DNA from 2 places in the Mesorhizobium sp. M0496 genome. Region 2 is predicted to be linked to the other one. Evidence: riboswitches for the same ligand, from Rfam matches in the RefSeq annotation. Region 2 holds a riboswitch; the other holds the start of a gene.

Region 1 (3,405 bases), on a different contig from region 2:
CTTCCGCCCGCGCCAATGTCGCGGCACTGCGGGTCGAGATGGCGACATGGCGGGCGAGGTCCTCGCGGCGGATGACCCGGGCCAGCGACGAGCCGATCAGGCCGATGCCGACCAGCGCGATCTTTTCAAACATCGGTGATGTCATGGTGTTCTAGCTTTTCAGGAATGTCGTGAGAGCGGCGACAACGCCGCGATTGGCCTCTTCGGTGCCGACGGTCATGCGCAGCGCGTTGGGAAAGCCGTAGCCGGAAACGCGCCGCAATATAAAGCCGCGCGCCGTAAGATAGTCGTCCGCCGCTGCCGCAGAATGTTTCTGATCGTCAGGAAAATGAATGAGGATGAAATTGCCGACGCTCGGTGTCACCCGCAGCCCAAGCTTTGTGAACTCCTCGCTCAGCCAGGTCAGCCAGGTCTCGTTGTGCGCGACGCTGCGCTCGACATGGGCGCGGTCGCGGATCGCCGCAATGCCGGCCTCGATCGCCGTTGCATTGACGTTGAAGGGGCCACGCACGCGGTTGATCGCGTCGACGATGTGCATCGGCGCGTACATCCAGCCGATCCGCGCACCGCCAAGGCCGATCTTGGAGAAGGTGCGGGTCATCACCACGTTCTCGGCGCTGCCGACCAGTTCGATGCCGGCTTCATAGTCGTTGCGGCGGACATATTCAGCATAGGCCGCGTCGAGCACCAGAAGCACGTGCCTGGGCAGACCTGCATGCAGCCGGCGCACTTCCTGGAACGGCACATAGGTGCCGGTCGGGTTGTTGGGATTGGCGAGGAAAACGATTTTCGTGCGCGGCGTGACGGCGGCCAGGATGGCGTCGATGTCGGCGCGCTCGTCTGTTTCCTTGATCGTCACCGGAACGGCACCCGCCGACTGGATGTAGATCTTGTAGACCATGAAGGCGTGTTCGGTGATGACAGCCTCGTCGCCGGGCGCCAGATAAGTCTGCGCCAGCAGGCCGAGGATCTCGTCGGAACCGTTGGAGCAGATGATGTTTTGTGGGTTGAGGCCATGCACCTCGGCGATCGCTTCGCGCAGCCGCCTGGCGGTCCCGTCGGGATAGATATCGAGCTTGCCGGCAATCTCACGCGCGGCTTCAATCGCCTTTGGCGAGGGACCGAGCGGGTTCTCGTTCGATGACAGCTTGTAGACCTTGGCAACGCCGGCAGGCGCCGTGCTCTTGCCCGGCACATAGGCGTCGATGTCCATGATGCCCGCGCGCGGGGTTGGACGTGCCTTGTCCGGTGTCTGGTTCATGTCACAAAATCCGTCGAAAACGCTTCCTCAGGGAAGTCGCAGCGGAAATACAAGCCGTGGGTCGCAATGTCGAGAGGTGACAGCCCCCGGACCAAGGCTGGCCGTTGACGCCGGCCTGCCGCAGCCCTAGAAGGGGTACTAACTCCCGTGGTGATTTGGCCGGTCGGCTTGCAGCCACGTTAAACAACTTGCTAAAGGGCCGTTTGCATCCTGTAACCGGCTTTGCGACTGCAATGCCGGTTTTTTATTGCCCGCGCCGGCCGGACACCGCATCGGCATCGATTTTCGAAAAGCACGGTGCAGGGATCAAGGTGTGAGATGGATGCAATGGCCGCTCTGCGTGCTCGCAAAACCAACAACGAGGCCGACCAACCGTCGAGCCCGGTTTTGCGTTTTGGACCTGACAAGCCGCTCAAGCTCGACGCCGGCACGCTGCTGTCGCCGTTCCAGATCGCCTACCAGACCTATGGCACGCTGAACGACGCCCGTTCCAATGCCATCCTCGTCTGCCACGCGCTGACCGGCGACCAGCACGTCGCCAGCACCAATCCGGTTACCGGCAAGCCGGGCTGGTGGGAGGTGTTGATCGGCCCCGGCAAGATCATCGACACTAGCCGCTTCTTCGTCATCTGCTCCAATGTCATCGGCGGTTGCCTGGGGTCCACCGGCCCGGCCTCGACCAATCCCGCCACCGGCAAGCCCTATGGGCTCGACCTGCCGATCATCACCATCCGCGACATGGTGCGCGCGCAGCAGATGCTGATCGACCATTTCGGCATCGAAAAACTGTTCTGCGTGCTCGGCGGCTCGATGGGCGGCATGCAGGTGCTGGAATGGGCGTCGAGCTATCCGGAGCGCGTCTTCTCGGCGCTGCCGATCGCCACCGGCGCGCGGCATTCCTCGCAAAATATCGCCTTCCACGAGGTCGGCCGGCAAGCTGTCATGGCCGATCCGGACTGGCATGGCGGCAAATATTTCGAGCACGGCAAACGCCCGGAAAAGGGCTTGGCGGTGGCGCGCATGGCCGCCCACATCACCTATCTGTCCGAGGCTGCCCTGCACCGGAAATTCGGCCGCAATCTGCAGGATCGCGAAGCGCTGACCTTCGGCTTCGACGCCGACTTCCAGATCGAGAGCTATCTGCGCCACCAGGGCATGACCTTCGTCGATCGCTTCGACGCCAATTCCTATCTCTACATGACTCGGTCGATGGACTATTTCGATCTCGCCGCCGACCATGGCGGCCGGTTGGCCGACGCTTTTGCCGGCACCAAAACCCGCTTCTGCCTGGTGTCCTTCACGTCGGATTGGCTGTTTCCGACCGAGGAGAGCCGCTCGATCGTGCATGCGCTCAACGCGGCCGGCGCATCGGTGTCCTTCGTCGAGATCGAGACCGACCGCGGTCACGATGCCTTCCTGCTCGACGAGCCGGAACTGTTTGCCGCCATCAACGGCTTCATCGGCTCGGCGGCCCGGGCCAGAGGGCTCAACGCATGACCCCGAAAAGTTGCAGACTTGGCTGTCCAGGATCATGCTCCAGGCAGGAGGCAAAGCCATGAGTGTCAACCGCGACCAGCGCGTCGACCTCGAGGTCGTCGCCAACCTCATCCCGCCACAGTCGCGCGTGCTCGACGTCGGTTCGGGCGATGGCTCGCTGCTCGAACTGCTGCAGGACACCAAGCAGGTCGACGGCCGTGGCCTGGAACTGTCGCAACGTGGTGTCAACGAATGCGTGGCGCGCGGTCTCTCGGTCATCCAGGGCGATGCCGACAAGGACCTCGAATTCTATCCTGACAAGGGCTTTGACTTCGTCGTCCTGTCGCAGACCCTGCAGGCCACCCGCAACCCGAAGCTGGTTCTCGACGAACTGCTCAGGATCGGCAACCGTGCGATCGTGTCCTTCCCCAATTTCGGCCACTGGCGGGTGCGCCTGTCGCTGTTCATCCAGGGCCGCATGCCGGTGACCAAGGACCTGCCCTATTCCTGGTACGACACGCCCAACATCCATTTCTGCACCATCCGCGACTTCGTCAATCTGTGCGACGAACTCGGCGCGACCGTGGAAAAAGCAACCGCACTCGACGCCAATGGCCAGAAGATCGGCCTGTCGATGCCGTGGTGGTTCTGGAATTTCTTCGGCCAGC
Region 2 (3,405 bases):
CGCCGAGATCGCCGAGGACGCCGCCGCGACCAAGCTGGTCAATGGCCTCGGCCTGCGCGTCAATCTCGTCGCCGCGCCCTTCGAGCAGCCGCTCGGTCTGCGCACATTTGGCGAGATCTGGTCGCGCCAGGCCCGTTGGGCTCGCCTGCGCCGCGTCACCTTCCCGCTGTTCTTCGCGCCTGAAATCCTGACTGGCGCGGTGGTGCCGCTGGTGCTGGCGCTGATTGCGACGGCAAGCGCCGGCTTCAGCCTCTGGGCAACCGCCATTGCCGTGCTGGCAGCCTTCTACCTTCCCGAGTGCATTCTGGCCCGCTCAAAGGGCTGGTACCTGTCGCCACGCATGGTCGCGGCGATGGCAATGCGCGACCTGATTCTGCCGGCGATGTGGGCGCGCGGCTGGCTCGGCGGTGCCGTCGAGTGGCGCGGCAATGCGATGACGATCGGCACCAAGGCGGCCGAGCTGGAAGAGACGCCATCCGGCGCCTGAAAGCCAAAGGCCTCCTATTTGGCCTTCAGCGCTTGCGCGATATCCTCCAGCAGATCGTCGGTGTCTTCCAGGCCGACCGACAGCCTGAGCGTGCCCGGCCCGATGCCGAGTTCAGCACGCGCTTCGTCGCTCAAATTCTTGTGCGTCGTCGTCGCCGGATGGGTGATCAGGCTCTTGGCGTCACCGAGATTGTTGGAGATCAGCACGATGTCGAGCGCGTTCTGCAGGGCGAAGGCCGCCTGCTTGCCGCCCTTGACGTCCAGGCAGATCAGAGTCGAGCCGCCCGACATCTGCTTCTTGACGACATCGGCCTGCGGGTGGTCGGCCCGGCCGGGATAGATGACGCGGGCGATTTCCGGCCGCTCGGCCAGGAAATCCGCGATCCGGCCTGCGCTTTCCGTCTGCTGGCGTACGCGCAGCGGCAGCGTCTCCAAGCCCTTCAGCAGCGTCCAGGCGTTGAAAGGCGACAGGCTAGGCCCGGTGTGGCGAAAATAGTCGTGCAGGTTCTCGTCGATCCACTTCTTGTCCGACAAGATGACGCCGCCGAGACAGCGCCCCTGGCCGTCAATGTGCTTGGTCGCCGAATAGACGACGATGTGGGCGCCAAGCTGCAGCGGCTTTTGCTGCAAGGGCGTGGCGAAGACATTGTCGACGATCAGCCTGGCACCGATCGAATTGGCAAGCGAGGCAACCGCGGCGATGTCGACGACTTCCAGCGTCGGGTTGGTCGGGCTTTCCAAGAAGAACAGCTTGGTGTTCGGCTTGACCGCCTTTTCCCAGTTGGCGATGTCGGTGCCGTCGACCAGTGTTGCCTCGATGCCGTATTTCGGCGCCAGCGTCTCGACCACCCAGCGGCAGGAGCCGAACAGCGCGCGCGCCGCCACGATATGGTCACCGGCCTTGGCGCTGCACAGAAGCGCTGCCGTCACCGCAGCCATACCGGAGGCGGTGGCGCGGGCGTCCTCCGCACCTTCCAGCGCGCACATGCGCTTTTCGAACATGTCGACGGTCGGATTGGCGTAGCGCGAATAGATGAAGCCCGGCTCCTCACCCTTGAAACGGGCTTCGGCGGCCTGCGCCGTTTCGTAGACGTAGCCCTGGGTGAGGTAAATCGCTTCCGACGTTTCGCCGAAACCGGAACGCAGCGTTCCGCTGTGCACGAGTGCCGTCTGAGGCTTCCAGTTGCGCTTGTTGGTGCTCATCGCTCTTCTTCCAGACACAAAAAAACCGGCCGCGAAAGTCGCAACCGGTCCATACGGCCTTGCGGCCCGACGGTCCTTTAGCGACTTGTTTAACGTGGCTGCAAGCCGACCGGCCAAATCACCACGGGATAATGACCCTTTAGACCCGTGCCACGCTTGCGTCAATTGCCGGCTTCATTAAGAGGTTTGTACCAAGCAGGTTCCGAAAAAGCCTGCCCTCTAGGAGCAGAGCCTTGCGGCAGACAGGCATTCTTCCCGATCAGGACATCTCGGCGCTGTTCCAGTCCGGCGCGCTGAAGTCGGCGCGTGCGCTCGATGCCGACCAGATCCAGCCGGCCAGCCTTGATCTCAGGCTCGGCGACAAGGCCTGGCGTGTGCGTGCCTCCTTCCTGCCGGGTCCCAACCACAAGGTTTCGGAAAAGCTCGACCGGCTGCAGCTGCACGAGATCGACCTGGCCGAGGGCGCGGTGCTGGAGACCGGCTGCGTCTATATCGTGCCCTTGCTCGAAAGCCTGGCATTGCCGGCGGACATTTCGGCTTCGGCCAATCCCAAGAGTTCGACCGGGCGGCTCGACATCTTCACCCGCGTCATGACCGATCGCGGCCACGAGTTCGACAAGATCGCCGCCGGCTATCACGGGCCGCTCTATCTGGAAGTCAGCCCGCGCACCTTCCCGATCGTCGCGCGCACCGGTTCGCGCCTGTCGCAGATACGCTTCCGTACCGGCAATGCGCTGTTGTCGGAGGCCGAACTGCACCAGTTGCATCGCGCGCAGATCTTGGTTGCCACCGAGCCGCCCAACATTTCCGGCGGCGGCATCGCGCTGTCGATCGACCTCAACGGCGATCAAAACGGGCTTGTCGGCTATCGCGGCAAGCATCACACCGGTCTCGTCGACGTCGACAAGCGCGCCGCACAGGAGGTCGTCGACTTCTGGGAGCCGATCCACAAGAGCGGCGCCGGCGAGTTGGTGCTCGACCCTGATGAATTCTACATCCTCGTCAGCCAGGAAGCGGTGCATGTGCCGCCGCTCTACGCCGCCGAGATGACGCCTTTCGATCCGCTGGTCGGCGAGTTCCGGGTCCACTATGCCGGCTTCTTCGATCCGGGCTTCGGCCATTCGGCGTCCGGCGGCACAGGCAGCCGGGCGGTATTGGAAGTGCGCAGCCACGAGGTGCCGTTCATCCTCGACCATGGCCAGATCGTCGGCCGGCTGGTCTACGAGCACATGCTGAAGCGGCCGCAGGCACTCTATGGCACCGATCTCGGCTCCAACTACCAGGCGCAGGGCCTGAAGCTGTCCAAGCATTTCCGCCCCGCACGCTGAACCCATCACCCCCAGGCAAAATACTTGCCTGCACTGGCTCGCCATGCTTGGCTGCCTTGCTGGTCGTCAAGCTGGCGGCGTTCAAGGGGAACCAAGAAAATGCAGATTTCGAAATGGATCATATCGGCAGCAGGCGCTGCCATGCTGGTGTTGGCGGCCGGCTCTCTATCGGTGCAGGCAGCCGAGAAAATCAAGATCGGCACCGAGGGCGCCTATCCGCCGTTCAACACCATCACTTCGGACGGCAAGGTCGAAGGCTTCGATATCGACATCGCCAATGCGCTGTGCGCGCAGATGAAGGTCGAGTGCGAAATCGTCACCCAGGATTGGGACGGCATCATTCCCGCCCTGCAGGCGAAGAAGTTCGACGCCATCATCGCTTCGATGA

Evidence for each region. A riboswitch is a leader RNA that binds a small molecule or an ion and turns the genes downstream of it on or off. The one in region 2 is predicted to bind S-adenosylmethionine.
Region 1: it holds a riboswitch for S-adenosylmethionine, as region 2 does, so the genes downstream of both, metX (homoserine O-acetyltransferase MetX) here and NKI73_RS12975 (O-succinylhomoserine sulfhydrylase) in region 2, are expected to answer to the same signal.

Annotation. Positions count from the first base shown of each region.
Region 1 covers NZ_JAMYRC010000039.1:43,386-46,790, forward strand. Annotated here, with positions in the region: gene NKI73_RS26435 (prephenate/arogenate dehydrogenase family protein) at 1-145, opposite strand, end outside; gene hisC (histidinol-phosphate transaminase) at 152-1,261, opposite strand; SAM riboswitch at 1,399-1,476, shown strand; gene metX (homoserine O-acetyltransferase MetX) at 1,589-2,758, shown strand; gene metW (methionine biosynthesis protein MetW) at 2,817-3,405, shown strand, end outside.
Region 2 covers NZ_JAMYRC010000011.1:111,718-115,122, reverse strand. Annotated here, with positions in the region: gene NKI73_RS12980 (ceramide glucosyltransferase) at 1-487, shown strand, start outside; gene NKI73_RS12975 (O-succinylhomoserine sulfhydrylase) at 502-1,689, opposite strand; SAM riboswitch at 1,747-1,824, opposite strand; gene NKI73_RS12970 (2'-deoxycytidine 5'-triphosphate deaminase) at 1,923-3,017, shown strand; gene NKI73_RS12965 (ABC transporter substrate-binding protein) at 3,117-3,405, shown strand, end outside.